3 regions of the Microtetraspora glauca genome follow, and region 3 is predicted to be linked to each of the others. Evidence: riboswitches for the same ligand, from Rfam matches in the RefSeq annotation. Region 3 holds a riboswitch; each other region holds the start of a gene.
The links. Region 3 has a riboswitch for cobalamin ahead of AB0I59_RS39030 (energy-coupling factor ABC transporter permease). Riboswitches for the same ligand answer to the same signal wherever they lie in the genome.

Region 1: linked by a shared signal. The riboswitch ahead of AB0I59_RS34550 (ribonucleoside-diphosphate reductase subunit alpha) and the one ahead of AB0I59_RS39030 (energy-coupling factor ABC transporter permease) in region 3 are both predicted to bind cobalamin.
Region 2: linked by a shared signal. The riboswitch ahead of AB0I59_RS06285 (ABC transporter substrate-binding protein) and the one ahead of AB0I59_RS39030 (energy-coupling factor ABC transporter permease) in region 3 are both predicted to bind cobalamin.

What each region holds. Positions count from the first base shown of each region.
Region 1 covers NZ_JBFALK010000024.1:51,550-57,548, forward strand. The annotation lists gene AB0I59_RS34550 (ribonucleoside-diphosphate reductase subunit alpha) at 1-2,032, opposite strand, end outside; cobalamin riboswitch at 2,180-2,414, opposite strand; gene AB0I59_RS34555 (Bug family tripartite tricarboxylate transporter substrate binding protein) at 2,515-3,441, opposite strand; gene AB0I59_RS34560 (FmdB family zinc ribbon protein) at 3,833-4,153, shown strand; gene AB0I59_RS34565 (AmiS/UreI family transporter) at 4,206-4,553, shown strand; gene fmdA (formamidase) at 4,595-5,848, shown strand; gene glmS (glutamine--fructose-6-phosphate transaminase (isomerizing)) at 5,951-5,999, opposite strand, start outside.
Region 2 covers NZ_JBFALK010000003.1:10,098-16,096, forward strand. The annotation lists gene AB0I59_RS06270 (hypothetical protein) at 1-1,060, shown strand, start outside; gene AB0I59_RS06275 (SDR family oxidoreductase) at 1,185-1,940, opposite strand; gene AB0I59_RS06280 (low temperature requirement protein A) at 2,399-3,649, opposite strand; cobalamin riboswitch at 3,974-4,164, shown strand; gene AB0I59_RS06285 (ABC transporter substrate-binding protein) at 4,394-5,611, shown strand; gene AB0I59_RS06290 (FecCD family ABC transporter permease) at 5,608-5,999, shown strand, end outside.
Region 3 covers NZ_JBFALK010000033.1:6,908-12,906, forward strand. The annotation lists gene AB0I59_RS39015 (energy-coupling factor ABC transporter ATP-binding protein) at 1-310, opposite strand, end outside; gene cbiQ (cobalt ECF transporter T component CbiQ) at 395-1,144, opposite strand; gene AB0I59_RS39025 (energy-coupling factor ABC transporter substrate-binding protein) at 1,154-1,555, opposite strand; gene AB0I59_RS39030 (energy-coupling factor ABC transporter permease) at 1,552-2,253, opposite strand; cobalamin riboswitch at 2,262-2,479, opposite strand; gene AB0I59_RS39035 (putative cobaltochelatase) at 3,079-5,115, shown strand; gene cobO (cob(I)yrinic acid a,c-diamide adenosyltransferase) at 5,117-5,719, shown strand; gene AB0I59_RS39045 (cobyrinic acid a,c-diamide synthase CobB) at 5,713-5,999, shown strand, end outside.

The DNA of each region.
Region 1 (5,999 bases), on a different contig from region 3:
GCGCCTTCTGGGGCAGCTCCCAGGCCGTCCGGTAGAGCGTGCGCAGCTCGCCGGGGATGCCGGGGACGTCCTGGATCGAGCCGTCGGCCCGCTTGATGGCGTCCCGCATCTCCTGCGTCCACAGCCCGAGGGCCTGGAGGTCGGCGACGAGATAGCGGTTGACCTGGAGGAACTCACCCGACAGGGTCTCCCGCTTGAACACGTTGGAGACCTGGGGCTCGATGCACTCGTAGCATCCGGCGATCGACGCGATGGTGGCCGTCGGCGCGATCGCGATCATCAGCGAGTTCCGCAGCCCGGTCTCGGCGATCCTCGCGCGCAGGGCCGCCCACTCCCCGCTCCGGCCGGCGCTCCCGGAGTCGCCGACCGCGCCGCCCTGATAGTGGTCGGGGTGCAGCACGCCGCGGGCGGCGCGGGTGTCGTCGTAGGCCGGGTGCCGTCCGCGCTCCACCGCGAGGTCTGCGGAGGTTCCGTACGCCGCGAGGGCGATCTCCTCGGCGATCCGGGTCGACAGGGCGAGCGCCTCCGGCGAGTCGAAGGGCAGCCGCAGGGCGAAGAACACGTCCGCGAGGCCCATCACGCCGAGCCCGATGGGCCGCCATCTCCGGTTGGCCGCCTCGGCCTCGGGCGTCGGGTAGAACCCGAGGTCGATGGTCCGGTCCAGGAACCGTACGGCGGTGCGGACGGTGGCGCGGAGCCGGGCCCAGTCGACGCCGCCGGCCGGGTCGGCGGGGCGGGTGGCTCCGGGGCGGGTGGCTCCGGTGCGGGTGGCGAGATGCGCGGCGAGGTTGATCGAGCCGAGGTTGCAGACGGCGGTCTCGGTGTCGCCGGTCACCTCAAGGATCTCCGTGCAGAGGTTGGAGAGGTGGATGACGTTCTGCGGGAGGGCCGTCTGGTTCGAGGTCCGGTTGGCGGCGTCCTTGAAGGTCATCCAGCCGTTGCCGGTCTGGGCGAGGGTGCGCATCATGCGGCCGTAGAGCGTGCGGGCCGGGATCCGCCGGACCTGGCGGCCTTCGTTCTCGGCGGCCCGGTACGCGGCGTCGAACGCCTCTCCCCACAGGTCGGTCAGCTCCGGGACCTCCTTCGGGTCGAACAGCGACCACATGGCGTCCGCCTCGACCCGGCGCATGAACTCGTCCGGCACCCAGTTGGCCAGGTTGAGGTTGTGCGTGCGGCGGGCGTCCTCGCCGGTGTTGTCGCGCAGTTCCAGGAACTCCTCGATGTCCGCGTGCCAGGTCTCCAGGTAGACGCACGCCGCGCCCTTACGCCGCCCGCCCTGGTTGACCGCCGCGACGGAGGAGTCGAGGGTGCGCAGCCACGGCACGATCCCGTTGGAGTGCCCGTTGGTGCCCCTGATCAGCGAACCCCGGGCGCGGACCCTGGTCCAGGAGACGCCGATGCCGCCCGCGTATTTGGACAGCCTGGCGACCTGGCCGTAGCGCTCGTAGATGCTCTCCAGCTCGTCACGCGGCGAGTCGAGCAGGAAGCAGGAGGAGAGCTGCGGCCGGCGCGCCCCCGAGTTGAACAACGTCGGAGAGCTCGGCAGGTAGGACAGCGTCGACATGAGCCGGTAGAGCTCGGCCGCCTCGGCGACCCCCGAGAGGCCCGACCGGTACGCCAGCCCGCACGCGACACGCAGGAAGAAGTGCTGCGGGCGCTCAAGGACTTTGCGGGTGACCGGGTGGCGCAGCAGGTAGCGGTCGTAGACCGTGCGCAGCCCGAAGTACTCGAACCGCTCGTCCGCCGTGTGATCGACGATCGCGTCCAGTTCGGCGGCGTGCCGCGCGACGAACGCGGCCAGTTCGTCGTGGACCAGGCCCTCCGCGTGGGTCGCGGCCACCGACTGGGAGAAGCCCGAGGAGGCGGAGGAGGCGGGTACGCCGTGCTCCGCCGCCTCGTCGGCGATCAGCGCGGCCAGCAGCCGGGCGGCGGCCTTCGAGTTCTCCGGATCGGTGACGACCCGCGCCGCCGCCTCCTCGATCGCCGCCCACCGGGCCTCGGCCCCCGATTCCGCGATCGTGGCCAGTGTCACGTGATCTCCCCTCCCGAGTCGGAACCCCGTCAGGGCCTCGGGAGGCGGGCGTACGCGTCGGAGCGGGCATGCTCGCGCCGTTGCCGGCGCGTCGCTCGTCGGCGGGCCCTCCCTCGAGGCCCGGACACAACGCGCGCGGACGTCCGGTCCGCGCGCGCGTCGCCGGCAGGTCTTCGGACTCGCGGGCGTGGCGTCGCTCGGGCCGGGTACGGCTCTCGCGCGCCGGACCTACTGGCCGTCGCTTCCCGGGCCGGTGGACGGCCCAGTGCTCGATCTGACGGCGGTCGTTCCCGCTCACCGCTGCGGGGCAGTCCCGGACTCGCACCGGGTTCCCTCTTGCCTCACCCCGGGCGTGGGGTGAACCAGCAACGTGGAGGATCCTACATGTAGTGCCGCCGGACGCAACCACCACAACAAATTGTGCCGATCCGTGGGTATCGGTGCCCGAGCGACGCCTCTCGGCGCGTTCGCGCGAGGGCGGTTCAGAGCAGTCCGAGGTCTCCGAGCACCGCTTTGGTACGGCGCGCCTCGGTGCCCAGCCACTGGCGGAAGTCGTCGCCGTCCAGGTACATCGGCACCCAGCCGTTGGCGCGGCAGGCGTCCGTCCAGCCGGGCAGGTCCGCGATGGAGCGGCACAGGTCGAGCAGCCGCTCCCGCTCCTGGTCGCCCAGCCGGCCGGGGCCGAGGAGCCCGGTCCAGTGCGCGTACTGCATGCGCACGCCGGACTCCATCAGGGTCGGCGCGTCCACGCCGTCCAGCCGCTCCCGTGACGAGACGGCCAGCGGCCGCACCCGTCCGGCTCGGATGTGGGCCGCGAGCTCCCGCCGGCCGCCGAGCCCGGCGACGGCCCTGCCGTCGAGCGTCGCGGCGAGCACGTGGGAGAGGTCGGGGAACGCCGCGTAGTTGAGCGAGCGGGCGTCGATCCCGAGCCCCTGCGCGGTCAGACCGTAGAGCACATGGTCGGGGCCGCCGGTGTCCCGCCCGGCGAGCCGCAGCCGGGCCGGGTCGCGGGCCAGGGCCGCGGCCAGGTCGTCGAAGGTGCGGAACCCGGAATGCGGCCCGGTGACCATCACCACCCACTCGCCGGCGAACCGGGCGAGCGGGGAGGTCCCTTCGATGAGGCCGCCGGATCCGTTCGTCGCCGCGACGGCGACGAGGGTGGAACCGGTGACCATCAGGTCGTCGGAGTCCGCCCTGGCGGCGAACCCCAGGGCGCGTGCCCCGGTGTCCGCCGATCGGGTGCGGATCTCGACCTTCCCGGCCAGTCTCTGGTGCTCGATGAGGGTCTTCAGCTCCCTGGCGAACGGGCCACCCTGGGCCCCCACCTGGGCGGGGACGACCAGGGAGATCGGGGGGCCGCCCCGGGGCCGGTCCGTTCCGCATCCGGCCGACAGAGGGAGCAGGCCCACCCCCAGTGCAAGAAACGCGCGGCGCCGCAAATCGGTACCCCTCCCCCGAGAGCCCCTTGTACCGTCAGAGTACGACCCATCACGGTTAGTGATGAAATGTCGGATCTTGCGGGTCTCTCGCAGGCGGACGGGACCCGCCGCCTTCACCACCCCTTCAACACGAGAAGCGGAAAATCTCGCAAATAAAAGCGCCCGCGGACGGAAATGAACGGCATTCTCCGGGCCATATACACCTCCCGGTGATTCAACGATTATTGACCTCGGATATTACGTCTGACAGCGCAATGGACGATCAGCGGACTTATCTTGACAGATAACACTTTGTATGGGTTGTCTGGTCCTATATGGCCACGCTCGGGTGCGGGGCTGTCCGGCGGTTTCTGAGGTGCCCATGGCGATTTATGAATATCTCTGTCCGGACTGCGGGCCGTTCGACGTGTTCCTTCCGATGGGGACCGCGCCGGAGACCCGTGACTGCTCCGCCTGTGAGGAGCCCGCGCGCCGCCGCTTCTCCGGGCCCCACCTGCGCAGGGTGCATCCGGCGCTGGCCGCGAGCCTGGCCCGGGAGGAGCGCAGCCGGGAGGCGCCCGAGGTCGTCCCGGCGCCGGGCGGTACGTCCGGGAGCGCGCCGGGCGGCGTGCCCGGAAGGCGGGCCTCGGGGCGGCCCGCGCGACCGCCGCACCCGGCACTGGCCCGCCTGCCCCGACCCTGACCCCGGCCACAGTGCCGTTCATGAACGACCTGACGCCGCCAGGGGTCGGACGGTGGAGCGAGGACCATTCTCTCCGCGCCGGGGCGGTTACCTTTTCGTCTTCACCTATCTGTATGTGGGCCTCACCATTCTCGGAGGGTTCGGCACCACGGGAGCCGGGTATTTCTCACTGTTCGTGGCCATCACGGCGCTGGGCTATTCGTACGCGGGCTTCCAGATACTCGGGGACCCGCCGTTCGGCGTCATCTGGCTCTCCTGGCCGTTCCCGTGGTTCTTCTTCCTGTCGCTCGGCCTGAAACGCGAGCACCTCACCAGGTACACGGGATGGGTGGGGGCGATCGAGGGGTGGGTCCCGGGCGTTCGGCGTGGTCGTGTTCGCCGCGTCGTGGCCGCTCACTGATCCGGAGCCGATCCGGCACCGATCCAGAAAGAGGACGTCTCATGCCGAAAGTCGTGTTCAGCATCGACCAGTCGAAGTCCATGCGCGAGCAGGCCGTACCAGGGCACAACCGCTGGCACCCCGACATCCCCGCGGTCGCCACCGTCCGGCCCGGGGACGAGTTCCGCGTCGAATGCCGGGACTGGACCGACTGCCAGGTCGGCAACAACGACTCCGCCAACGACGTGCGGGACATCGACCTGACCCAGGTGCACATGCTGAGCGGGCCCTTCGCGGTCGAGGGGGCGGAGCCAGGCGACCTCCTGGTCGTCGACATCCTCGACATCGGCCCTATCCCGTGTCCCGAGCGGACCGGCGACGTCCCGGGGCAGGGCTGGGGGTACACCGGCATCTTCGCGAAGGCGAACGGCGGCGGGTTCCTGACCGACTACTATCCCGACGCGTACAAGGCGATCTGGGACTTCCACGGCGTCCAGGCGACGTCCCGGCACGTGCCCGGCGTCCGGTACACCGGGATCACCCATCCCGGCCTGTTCGCCACAGCGCCGTCGGCGGAGTTGCTCACGGGCTGGAACCGGCGGGAGAAGGCGCTCATCGACACCGACGCCGGCCGGGTCCCGCCGCTGGCCAACCCGCCGGAGCCAAACAACGCGGTCACCGGCACGGCGACCGGCGACCTCGTGGAGCGCATCGCCCGTGAGGGAGCCCGCACCGTCCCGCCACGCGAGCACGGCGGCAACCAGGACATCAAGAACTTCACGCGGGGAGCGCGGGTCTTCTTCCCCGTCTACGTCACGGGCGCCAACTTCTCGCTCGGCGACCTGCACTTCAGCCAGGGCGATGGGGAGATCACCTTCTGCGGCGCGATCGAGATGGGCGGTTTCATCGACCTGCACGTCGATCTGATCAAGGGCGGCATGGCGAAGTACGGGGTCACCACCAACCCGATCTTCATGCCGGGCAACGTCGAGCCGCGGTACTCCGAGTTCCTCTCCTTCGTCGGGATCTCGGTCGATCACGACACGGACACCAACCACTACCTCGACGCGACGGTCGCCTACCGCAGGGCGTGCCTGAACGCGATCGAATACCTGAAGACGTGGGGCTACTCCGGCGAGCAGGCGTACCTGCTCCTCGGCTCGGCGCCCATCGAGGGACGGATCAGCGGGATCGTCGACATCCCCAACGCGTGCTGCACCCTCTACCTGCCGACCGAGATCTTCGACTTCGACGTGCGGCCGAACGCCGACGGGCCGGTGAGGAAGGACCGCGGGCGGTGCGCCGTGACGTCCTGACCCCGCCGGTGACCCGCCCGCCCGCCTGACACGTACGGCTCCCGCCCCGGGAAGACGGGGGCGGGAGCCGTAGCCGCATGTTCAGGTGCCGGGCACGGGCGCCTACTCGACGGTGACGCTCTTGGCCAGGTTGCGCGGCCGGTCGACGTCC
Region 2 (5,999 bases), on a different contig from region 3:
CCTCGTGCCGTACGGCGACCACTCCGGGGTCGCGCGGCTGTGGTTCGGCGGGGCCTTCGCCGCGGCGGCCGTTCTTCTCCCGCGATCGCTGCGGCGGTCGGGCGGGCGACCGCGCTCGCGACTCCGGACGGTGGCGACGGTCGCGGCGGCGGCCGCCCCGCTGTGCTTCCTTCCGATGGCCGACCACGGAGGCGGCCCGGTCACCGCCGCCCGGGAGTGCGCGGGGCCGTGGCCGGGAGGGCCCAACCGGGCCGCGCCGACCGGTGAGAAGGCCTTCGTCTGCGCCGTGCGGGGCTCCTCCGGCGCGCTGAAAGTCGCACCCGACCTCCCGGACCGGTTCCTGGTCGCCTACGGCCGCCGGTTGTGCGACGTGCACGCCCGCGACGACCCGGCCGAGCTCGCCCGCGTCCACCGCACGGACGGCGTCCAGGTCCGGGAACTGAACTACGTCCTCGCGGACATCTGCCCGAGCGCCGCCACCGTCGTCGCGGCGGCGCGCGAGCAGGAGGAGCGGGAGATGCGGGAGTGGGAGGAGGAGCGGCGGCGCGTCTGCGCCACCGCGCGCCGCCACCGACCCCTGATCAGACCGGTGTCCAGGGTCGTCCAGCGGGACCCGGTGGCGATGCCGGACTACGGCGCCCTGGAGGCGTACGAACCTGACATCGCCGGGGAGGACCCCGAGGCGAACGATCCGACCTACCAGGACGACCTGCTGACCGTCGCGCCGGGGTTCCTCGGCCTCGACGTCCACTCGGACATCCCGCTCTGCGTCACGACCGAGACGTACACGCGCCGCCCGCCCGTGGAGGCCAGGGGATGGCAGCACGTGGTCGAGGTCGGCCACCCCAGCGTCAGCGGCGAGATCAGGTTCGCCCACCCGTTGGGCGGCGACCCGCTGCCCGACCTCGCCGTCCGGGGCAGGGGCCACTACCGCATCCGGATCCATTATTCCTGGGACAGGTCGAGGGACGGCGGGGCCGTCCGGCAACGGCTGCTGATCATGTCGTACCCGGGACGGGGTGACCGCGTCGTCGTCCACCGCGCCCGCGGCAAGCCCTGACCGCTCCGCCTCGGCACGCCGTCATGGCGTTGCGGGTGCCGATGGCACGATGGTGCGGGCGCGGGGTCGATATCGGGCATGGGATGACCTTTCGTGGCCTATTGAAAAGCCCGGTGAGACGCCGTTACTTCTTGGGCGCGGTCCGGCCTGGCCAGTCGCGGTAGCGGGTCTGACCGAGGATCGCGTCGTCGCCCGGCACCAGGGACCGCTCGCTCAGCTCTGATCCGAAGTAGCGCGCGTGCGGGTCGGTGACCACCTCGCGCGGGTCGCCCCAGGCGGCCAGGGCGTCGCGGAAGAAATCGTCCATCCTGAACTGCTCGGGCCCGGCCACCTCGACCCTTCCGTTCAGCGGCGATCCCACCGAGATCCGGCCGAGCGTCTGAGCGACGTCGTCGCCCGCGATGGGCTGGAAGAGCACATGCGCTATCCGGACCTTGCCGTCGTCGGTCGCCTCGCCGGCGATACTCCGGGTGAACTCGAAGAACTGGGTGGCGTGCACGAGCGAGAACGGGATCCCCGACTTCTCGATCAGTTGCTCCTGCGCGATCTTCGCCCGGAAGTAGCCGTTCTCGGGCATCCGCTCGGTCCCCACCACCGACAGCGCCACATGGTGACCGACGCCGGCCGCCTTCTCCGCGGCGAGCAGATTGCGCGTGGAGGTCTCGAAGAACTCCAGCACCGCGGCGGCTTCGAAGGATGGGGAGTTCGACACATCGATCACCACTGAGGCGCCCGTCAGTACCTCGGCCAGGCCTTCGCCGGTGAGGGTGTTGACGCCGGTGTTCGGCGACGCCGCCACCGCCTCGTGACCGTGCTCCCCCAGCTTCGCCACCAGCTTCGACCCGATCAGACCGGTCCCGCCGACTACCACGATCTTCATGACACGCCTTCCTGCTCCGCCGGTGCGCCTTTTGCCGGCCGATCGCCGGCTAAGACAGGGCAGCCTCCGGGCTTGCGACAACCGCCGTGAGAATCTTGTGATGTCAGTGCCATACCTACCCACTGACCTGCGGCGATACTGAGTTGGATGCCCTTCGGTGACGATTCGCGCCGTCTGGGTCGGCGAGAAGACCGCTCTCATTGAGGGTGTCCGCGGCGTGCTGTCGCCGGCTGCCTTCGGGATCCGTCGTCGCGAGCGCCGCGTCGGTGGCACCCGCCGCGAGCGAGGTGCACGTCCGCCCGCGGCCGCGTCTCCGCCGCGAGGACGCCGACCCCGCGCCCGGCGACCGGACCGCGATCCGGGTCCCTCCATGCCGATGACGAGGACCGACGTGACGATCTGTTTCCCTGACGCGTACATGGCGCTCCCGACTGCGGGAACGCGGGTAGCGCCGTGATTTATGACATTTGTGGATCGTCCGCGAGAGAGGCGGATCGCGGGGTACCGCCGGCGACGCGCGCGTTGGCCAGGATCGTGACAGCGACCAGCACGGCGCAGATGCCCGCGATCGACGCGACCACGGCCGCCACGCCGATCCGGGACGCCATGAGCGGCAGCAGCAAGATGGCGGTGGCACCACCCAGAACCGCGGCAGGGTTGATGACAGGCTCTGTGACGACAAGTACCTGTACCGCCAAGAGGAGAGCGAGATAGGCGAAGACCGGGATGGCGACGGCGTACCCGAGTGCCGGCGGAGCCGCCACCACCCCGTGCCCGCTCTGCTCCACCGCGACCTCGAGCCCAGCGCCGAGGGCGGCAAGGGCGGCGAAGATGCCGTAGTGACCGTATCCCCACAAGTAGGACCGATGACGGCGGTCACTGAGACCCTCACCAGCCTGTACGAGGAAGTACAGCCACCAAAGAGCGAACAGCAGGACGAGGCTGGAGACAGCGATGACGATGAAGGGACCGCTGATCCTGCCCGATTCGAGCGCTGCTTCGACCCCCCTGCTCGCGGCGAGGACGCTCTCGCCGAGCAGAATGATCGTGAACAGGCCGTAGCGTTCGGCGATGTGGTGCGGGTGCCAGTTGGTGGCCCTGTCCCGCTCCGCCCACCGTGGCACCGCGAGTTCCAGGACGACCAGGCAGGCGAAGGACGGCAGCTCGATCGATGAGGGGAGGGCTCCCGTCGCCGCGAGGAAGAAGCGAAGCAGCCAGCCCATCTGCACGAGGCTGATGCCGGCGGCGTAGCGCAGCGCGGTGCGGCGGCTCGCCGGGTCCTCGAAACCGGCCCGCAGCCATTGGGCGACGAGCGCCGTCCTCATGACGAGGTAGCCCAGCGTGACGATTCCGTAATCGGAGTGACCGGCCGCGGCCGGCACACCGGCGGCGAGCACCAGCACGCCCGCCATCTGCACCATGGTCAGCAGCCGATAGGCGACATCGTCGGTGTCGTAGGACGAAGCGAACCACGTGAAGTTCATCCACGCCCACCAGATCGCGAAGAAGACCTGGAGGAACGGGACCAGCCCGGCGAGGCCATGACCGTCGGCGACGCTGTGCGCGAACTGGGCGGTGACGACCGCGACCGCGACCACGAAGGTGAGATCGAACAGCAGCTCGAGCGGGCTCGAAACACGGTGCGGCTCATCGATGGCGCGCGCGCTCATCCGGACCCGGATCCGGATGGTGGTGCCGGCTGGTGGCAAGATCTCGCTCCTGTCGCTCCGCGACGTCCGGTCGTCTGAAAGACAGTGCGGCGTTCCGATCTGTGACAACGCGGCGCCGAGGTCGCAGCATATGGCTTGTCGTCGCGCTGTCAAAGACCACAAGGCTGTCCGGCCTGCAGCGTTGTCGTGTGCGGGATCGCCACGGCACGCAGGCCGAGCTCCGCGATCAGGTCGAGCCCCTCTTCCCGGTACGACTCGGCTCCCACCTGGGAGATGCCCGGTTGTCGGCGAGGTCGTCGGCGGTGGCGCGACCAGCCAGGCGCGGTAGCCGGAACCATCCGCACGAACCCGGTCCTTGGTGAGCTATGCGTCGTATGCGACCATGGTCGCGAAGGCGACGGCGGAACGAGGAAGCCGGTGTGAATCCGGCGCGGTCCCGCCACTGTGATCGGCGAGCGAACCCCGACGACGCCACTGCCCTTACGCGGGTGGGAAGGCCGGGGCGAGCTTCGACCCGAGAGCCAGGAGACTCACGCGGTCGCCTCCTCACAGAAATTGGGGCGGATCTCCCCAAGAGAGGACGGTGGCCGCCATGCCGTGTAACCGGCGTAAGGTCCTTCTCCCTGCCCGCGGTACGGTTACCGGCTTTCCAGTCGGCTGCTTCATGGCTGACGGTCGCGGAACCGGCCGCCGTGGCGGGACTCTCCTGGTGATCCGGCTCCTCGCCCGCCGCGTCGCGCTATCGAGGAATGGCGGTCGCGGCCCGTTCCCAGGAGACCATCGATGGGTATCCCCCGCCCGATCCACAGCGCGCTGCTCGCCGTCCTGCCCGCGATCCTGCTCACCGCCACCGCCTGCGGCGGAACCGAACCGTCCGCGTCCCCCGCGACGGCCGCCTCGGCGGCTGAGGGTCGCTGCGTCACCTCCTACGACGCGAACGCGGACTACTTCCCGGTCAAGCAGACCCTGACGCACGCCACCAACTTCACCCTCACGTACGCCAAGAACTACCAGGTCGTCACGGTCAAGGAGCCCGCACCCGGCGCCAAGCCGGAGACGTACGTGCTGGTGCGCTGCGGCACGCCCGCCCCCGAGCTGACCGGCGGCCTCGCCGGCGCGGTCACCGTCGAGACGCCCATCGAGTCGCTGTACTCCGCCTCCACCACGCACCTGCCGTTCATCACCGAACTGGGCGTGCTGGACCGGCTCAAGGCCGTGGCCTCCGCCGGATACATCACCTCCCCCGAGGTGCTGGAGCGGGTGAAGTCCGGCGCGGTCACCGAGTACGCCTCCGGACAGGAGATCGACACCGAGAAGGTCATCGGCGCGAGGCCCGACGTGCTCATGACGCAGGGCACCGAGGACAAGGCGTACGGTCCGCTGCGCCAGGCCGGGATCAAAGTGGTAGCCAACGCCGAGTGGCTGGAGTCCACCGCCCTCGGCCGGGCCGAGTGGATCAGGCTGATGGCCGCGCTCACCGGCACCGAGTCCACGGCGAACGAGGTGTTCGGCAAGATCGAGTCCGACTACACGTCGCTCACCGCCAAGGCGAAGGCGGCCACCCCGGTCGCCGTGCTGCCCGGCCAGATGTACCAGGGCCAGTGGTCGATGCCCAACGGCGGCAGCTACGTCGCCGGACTGATCAAGGACGCGGGCGGGACCTACCCGTGGGCGGACACCTCCGGCTCGGGCGGCACCACACTCGACCTGGAGGCGGTGCTGGCCAAGGCCAAGGACGCCAAGGTGTGGCTCGCCATCGTCAACGAGTGGAAGACCCTCGGCGATGTGAAGAAGTCCGACGCCCGCTACGCCACGTTCTCCGCGTACGGGACCGGTGAGGTGTGGTCGGCCAACAAGACCATGGGCCCGGGCGGCGGCAACGACTACTGGGAGCGCGGCGTCGCCCGTCCCGACCTGGTCCTGGGCGATCTGGTGGCCATCCTGCATCCCGACCTCGCGCCCGGCCACGCGTTCACCTTCTACCAGAAGATGACCAAGTGACCGCAGCGGCACTGACGACCGTCCCGGCGGCGGCTCGCCGCCGGACGGTGGTCCTCTCGATCATGGTGATCGCGGTGCCGGTCACGTTCGCGCTGGCCGTCACGCTCGGTTCCACCGCGATCCCCCTGTCCCGGGCGCTGCCCGCGCTGCTGCGCGACGGCACCGCCGACCCCGCCGTCCGCGAGATCATCTGGACGGTGCGGCTTCCGCGCGCGATGACCGCGGCCCTGGCCGGAGCCGCCCTGGGCGTGGCCGGGGTGCAGATGCAGACGTTGTTCCGCAACCCGCTGGCCGAGCCGTACATCCTCGGGGTGAGCTCCGGCGCGAGCCTGGGCGTCTCACTGATCATCATCGGCTGGGGCGGGACGGCGGGCGCGTTCACCGCCGG
Region 3 (5,999 bases):
AGACGTCCTGGCTGACGGTGGCGGCGAAGAGCTGGTCGTCCGGATCCTGGTGCACGAACTGGACCTGGGTACGGAACTCGCTCAAGGCCGTCCGCCCGTAACCGAGGGGCCGGCCGTGCAGCATGATCCGGCCCGCCGCCGGGCGGAGGCCCCCGCAGAGGAGGCGCAGCAGCGTGGTCTTCCCACCCCCGTTGGGCCCGAGAACGGCGAGCGCGGTGCCCTGGGACACCTCCATGCTGAGTTCCGAGAAGACCGGGGGTGATCCCGGATACGAGTACGAGAGCCGGTCGGCGGCGAGCACTACGGTCATACGGCCACCCCTTTCAGCCAGAGCTTCGGTCAGTGCTCCGGTCAGTGCTTCGAGTAATGCTTCGAGTAATGCTCCGGGTAGAGCTCAGGCGACGGTGCACGCGGAGGTCAGCGCGAGGGTCAACCCGGCAGAAACGAGACCGGGAAGCGGGGCCAGCGCCAGAAAGCGGCCGGTCAGAGGGAGGCTGTCGACGCTGACAGCGAGGCTTCCCGTGTAGCCGCGGTCGCTCAGTCCGGCCTCCAGACGGCGTGCCCGGTCGAAGGACAGGACGAAGACCTGGGCGGCCAGCCCGATGACCGATCTCCACCGGGTCCGCCACGACCGGGTGCCCAGCCGGTCCGCCTGGGCGCGTCGGATGGCGTTGACCGTCTCCAGCACCACGGACAGCATGCGGTAGACCAGCCCGGCCACCTCCGCGAGACCGGACAGGCCGGGCCGGCGCGCGATCCGGGGCAGTACGTCGGCCAGTGGGGTCGTCATGGCGAACAGGAGCTGGCAGAAGACGGCGGCCACGCAACGGCCGATCACCTCGCCCGCCCGGACCGCGCCGCCGGGTGCCCAGGCGAGCCCGGACGTGTCGACGCTGATCAGGAAGGTAACCGAGCCGGTGACGATGAACGCCAGCGGGGCGCGCGCCGAGCGCAGGAACGCGCGCGGCGGTACGCGGGCCCAGCCCAGCGCGACCACGAGAGTGATCACCGCCGTGATGGGAGCACCCGGCCAGGGCGGCAACAGCAGGGCACTCAGGAGCAGCCCTCCCGCCAGTACCGCCTTGGCCGCGGGATGGCGCCGCCGCCACGGACTCCGATAGGCGGCGACGTCGATGGCGAGCACGTGCCCGGCTCAGGAGGTAGGCGCGCCGGGCCCGGCGGCGTCGAGACCTGCCGCCGAACCCGGCACCGCGTGACCCGCGGCTGTGCGGCCCGGCGCTGTGTGACCCGCTGATGCGGGCCGCAGCTTGTTGCGGGTACGCGCGACGCCGAAGTAGTAACCGAGGAAACCGGCGCCGATCGCCGCCTGCAACGCGAACAGCGCGGACTCGATCTCCCCCGACGGAGGCTCGTACAGCGAGGAGAACCACGGCTCGTAGTCCGGCGCGAGCTCGGTGATCGCCGTCTCCGCCTGCGTGTCCGCGCCGGTGAACGGCTCCTCCTTCCCCTCACCCGATCCGATCGCCAGCGGCAGTACGGCGAGCGCGGCGACGGCGGCCAGTAGGAGCAGGTTGATGAGGACGTTGCGCTTCACGACGCCACCTGGCCTTCCTTCAGGACGCGGAGCCGGATCAGCTCGGCCGCGCTGGTGGAGCGGAGCAGGCGCACGACGAGCACGGTGAGCAGCCCCTCGCTGACGGCGAGCGGGATCTGGGTCACCGCGAAGATCGCGCCGAACTTGGTCAGAGCGCCGGTGAAGCCGCCGGCCGGGTCCGGGAAGGCGAGCGCCAGCTGGGCCGACGTCACGCAGTACGTCACCAGGTCGGCGACGAAGGCCCCGGCGAAGACCGCGCCGAGCAGCCCTCCGCCCAGGCGCCGGACCAGCGTGTACGCGCCGTAACCGGCCCACGGTCCGACGATCGCCATGGAGAACGCGTTGGCCCCGAGCGTGGTGATCCCGCCGTGGGCCAGCAGCAACGCCTGGAACAGCAGGGTGATCGTGCCCAGCACGGTCATCACCGGCGGCCGGAACAGGATGGCCCCCAGGCCGGTGCCCGTGGGGTGCGAGCAACTGCCGGTGACCGAGGGGATCTTCAGCGCGGACAGGACGAAGCAGAAGGCGCCCGACGCCCCCAAGAGCAGCTTCGCCTCGGGGTTCTCCTTGATCTGACGATTGAGGCGAACGACACCGTGGACGACGAAGGGAGCGGCGGCGACCGTCCAGGCCGCCGCGTGCAAGGGAGGGAGGAATCCCTCGGCGATGTGCATGGTGAAACCCGACCTTTCCAGCACCTCGTGGATGGTGTTTCCGTGCCTTGGCCGGTCTCCTGGCTGACGGGTTGGCACATCTCGCTCGCCTTCCCAGGCGGCTGGCGCCCAGTGGCTTCCGCGTACGCGGATGAGTGAGACGATTCCCGATCACAGTGGCGAGGGCCGCGCCGGACTTGCGTCCCGACTGGGGCGCGCACCGGACTTCCCGTTTGCCGAGGCGGACTCAGCGTAAGCCTGATCTCCATTTAGCGACAAGGCGGGGTATCTGCCTATAACTCGCAGGTACGGGCCGACCGGTGGGAGCGGCCCCTACGAGCCGGTGTGCTCGGTCAGGGGAGCGTCACGGGTGCTGGAAGCCCTTGCCGGTCCGGTCGAGGCCGCTCGCCACCCGGTCACCGCGAAGTTGACGATCGCGAGCCCCGCGGGATACGTTCCCGAGGATTCGCGGTGGTCCGAGGGAAGTCCGGTGAGATGCCGGTGCGGTCGCGCCACTGTATCCGGAACGCGAGTTCCGGGAGCCAGGTCACTTGGCCGCCGCGTCCTCATCTGGCGGGACGCGTCATCCCAAGGAGGCATCGATGAGCGAGCCGACGACCTCGCATCCCCGTCCCTTCTCCGTCCGGGGACGACGGCTCGCGACGGTCTCCCCACCCGCCGTCCCCCGTCGCCGGCCCGTGTCCTGACCCCCGTCACAGGCTGCGCGCGTCCGGTGGATGCCTGGTGGTGCCCCCGCCTCCGTGTCAAGCACTCCGGCCGTACGTCCACAAATCCCCGAGTCCGCCGCGCTCTCCTGCCGCACTTCCACCCGCCCGCCTCCGCGCGCGAGGACAGGACCATCCAGAAGGGATCTTTGTGATCACCGCCTATCCGTTCAGCGCCGTCGTGGGGCTCGACGATCTCAAGCTGGCCTTGATCCTCAACGCGGTCTCTCCTCGGGTGGGCGGCGTACTGGTGCGTGGAGAGAAGGGAACGGCCAAGTCCACCATCGTCCGCGCGCTGGCCGCGCAGCTGCCGCCTGTCGAGGTAGTCGCCGGATGTCGGTTCGCCTGTGACCCCTCCGCTCCCGACCCGTCCTGCCCCGACGGGCCGCATGGTGTCGACGAGGGGTGGCGGGCACGACCGGCCGCGCTGGTGGAACTGCCCGTCGGCGCCTCGGAGGACCGGCTGGTGGGCGCGCTCGACATCGAACGGGCGCTCACCGAAGGGGTCAAGGCGTTCGAACCCGGTCTTCTCGCCGCCGCTCACCGGGGCGTTCTCTACGTCGACGAGGTCAACCTGCTGCACGACCACCTCGTGGACCTGTTGCTCGACGCCGCCGCGCTCGGCACCTGCTTCGTCGAGCGCGAGTCCGTGTCGGTACGGCACGCGGCGCGGTTCCTGCTCGTGGGCACCATGAACCCCGAGGAGGGCGAGTTGCGGCCCCAGCTCCTGGACCGGTTCGGGCTGACCGTCGAGGTGCGGGCGTCCCGGGATCCGGCCGAACGTGCCGAGGTCGTACGGCGCCGCCTGGCCTTCGACGCCGACCCCGGAGCGTTCGCGGCGAGGTGGGAGGCCGAGGAGGCGGCGCTGGCCCGGCGGATCCTCCAGGCCAGGGAACGGGTCGCGGAGGTCGTCCTGCCCGACGCCCGGCTACGCCAGATCGCGGCGGTGTGCGCAGCGTTCGAGGTCGACGGGCTGCGCGCCGACCTGGTCACCGCCAACGCCGCCATCGCGCACGCGGCCTGGCGGGGCCGTACCGAGGTGACGACCGAGGACGTACGCGAGGCCGCCCGGCTCTCCCTGCCGCACCGCCGGCGGCGTGATCCGTTCGACGCGCCCGGTTTGGACGAGTCCCACCTCGACGACCTCCTCTCCCAGCACGGTGACTCCCAGCACGGTGACTCCCACAACGGGGACCATGACCCGGATCCGGACGACGACCCGGACGGTCCAGGCGGCCCCGGTGGTCCGGACGGCCCCGGTGCGGACGGTCCCGGTGGCGGCTCACTCGGGTCGGATTCCCCACGGGAGGACGGCGGGTCGCCGGACGGTCCGCCGGCCGAGCGGGTGATCGCCGCGGCGGAGCCGTACCGGGTGCGCGCCTTCCAGGTGCCGGGCCTGGGAGACGGCGCCTCCGGCCGGCGGTCGCGGGCGCGTACCCCGAACGGCCGCACCACCGGCTCGCGCGTTCCGGCCGGGCGGCTCCAGCGGCCGCATCTGGCCGCGACCCTGCGCGCCGCCGCGCCGTACCAGCGTGAGCGCGGCCGTACCGGGCCCGGCCTGCTGGTCCGCGACACCGACCTGCGCGAGGCGATACGCGAAGGCAGGGAGGGCAATCTCGTGCTGTTCGTGGTGGACGCGAGCGGCTCGATGGCGGCGCGCAGGCGCATGCGCGAGGTCAAGGCGGCGGTGCTGAGCCTGCTCCTGGACGCCTACCAGCGGCGGGACAAGGTCGGGCTGATCACCTTCAGGGGGTCCGGTGCCGATCTGGTGTTGCCGCCGACCTCCTCGGTCGAGGCGGGTGCGGCGCGGTTGCGGGAGCTGCCGACCGGCGGCCGTACCCCGCTGGCCGCCGGGTTGCGCCGCGCGGCCGAGGTGCTGCGCGTGGAACGGCTGCGTGATCCCGCCAGGCGGCCGTTGCTGGTGGTGGTCACGGACGGCCGGGCCACCTCCGGGTCCGACGTGGCCGGGGCGGTCGCCCGGCTCGCCGGTACCGCCGGTGTCGTGGTGGACTGCGAGAGCGGTCCGGTACGGCTGGGCCTGGCTCTCGACCTCGCCGCCCGGCTGGGCGCGCCCGCCGTACGGCTTGACGCGCTGGCGGCCGGTGGCCTCGGCGCGCTGGTCCGCGAGCAGAGGGACGGACGAAGAGGCGAGCCGCGGAACGACTACAGGAGGGCGGTCTGAGATGCCGCAGGGCAAGCCGGCGATCGTGCCGGACGACGGCCTCACCACGCGGCAGCGCCGTACCCGGCCGTTGCTGATCGTGCACACGGGGCCGGGGAAGGGCAAGTCCACCGCCGCGTTCGGGATGGCGCTGCGCGCCTGGAACCAGGGGTGGCCCGTCGGGGTGTTCCAGTTCGTCAAGTCGGCCAAGTGGCGCATCGGCGAGGAGCGCGCGCTGCGGGTGCTCGGTGAATCCGGCGAGGGCGGCCCGGTGACCTGGCACAAGATGGGCGAGGGCTGGTCGTGGATCCAGAGGCCGGGCAGCGAGGAGGACCACGCCGCCGACGCCCGCGAGGGCTGGGAGCAGATCAAGCGTGACCTGGCCGCCGAGACCTACCGTTTCTACGTGCTGGACGAATTCACCTATCCCCTGAAATGGGGCTGGCTGGACGTCGCCGAGGTGGTCGACACCCTGGCGGCGCGACCGGGCGTCCAGCACGTCGTGATCACCGGCAGGGACGCCGACCCGAGACTGGTCGAGGCCGCCGACCTGGTGACCGAGATGGGCAAGATCAGGCATCCCATGGACGCCGGGCAGAAGGGCCAGAAGGGCATCGAATGGTGATCCCGCGCCTGGTGATCGCCGCGCCGTCCTCGGGCAGCGGGAAGACCACGGTCGCGACGGGCCTGATGGCGGCGCTGCGCGCGCGGGGGCTGCGGGTCTCGCCGCACAAGGTCGGGCCGGACTACATCGACCCCGGCTACCACGCTCTCGCCACCGGCCGTCCCGGCCGCAACCTGGACCCCTGGCTGACCGGTGAGGAACTGGTCGCGCCGCTGTTCCTGCACGGTGCGCGGGACGCCGACCTCGCCGTGGTCGAGGGTGTCATGGGCCTGTACGACGG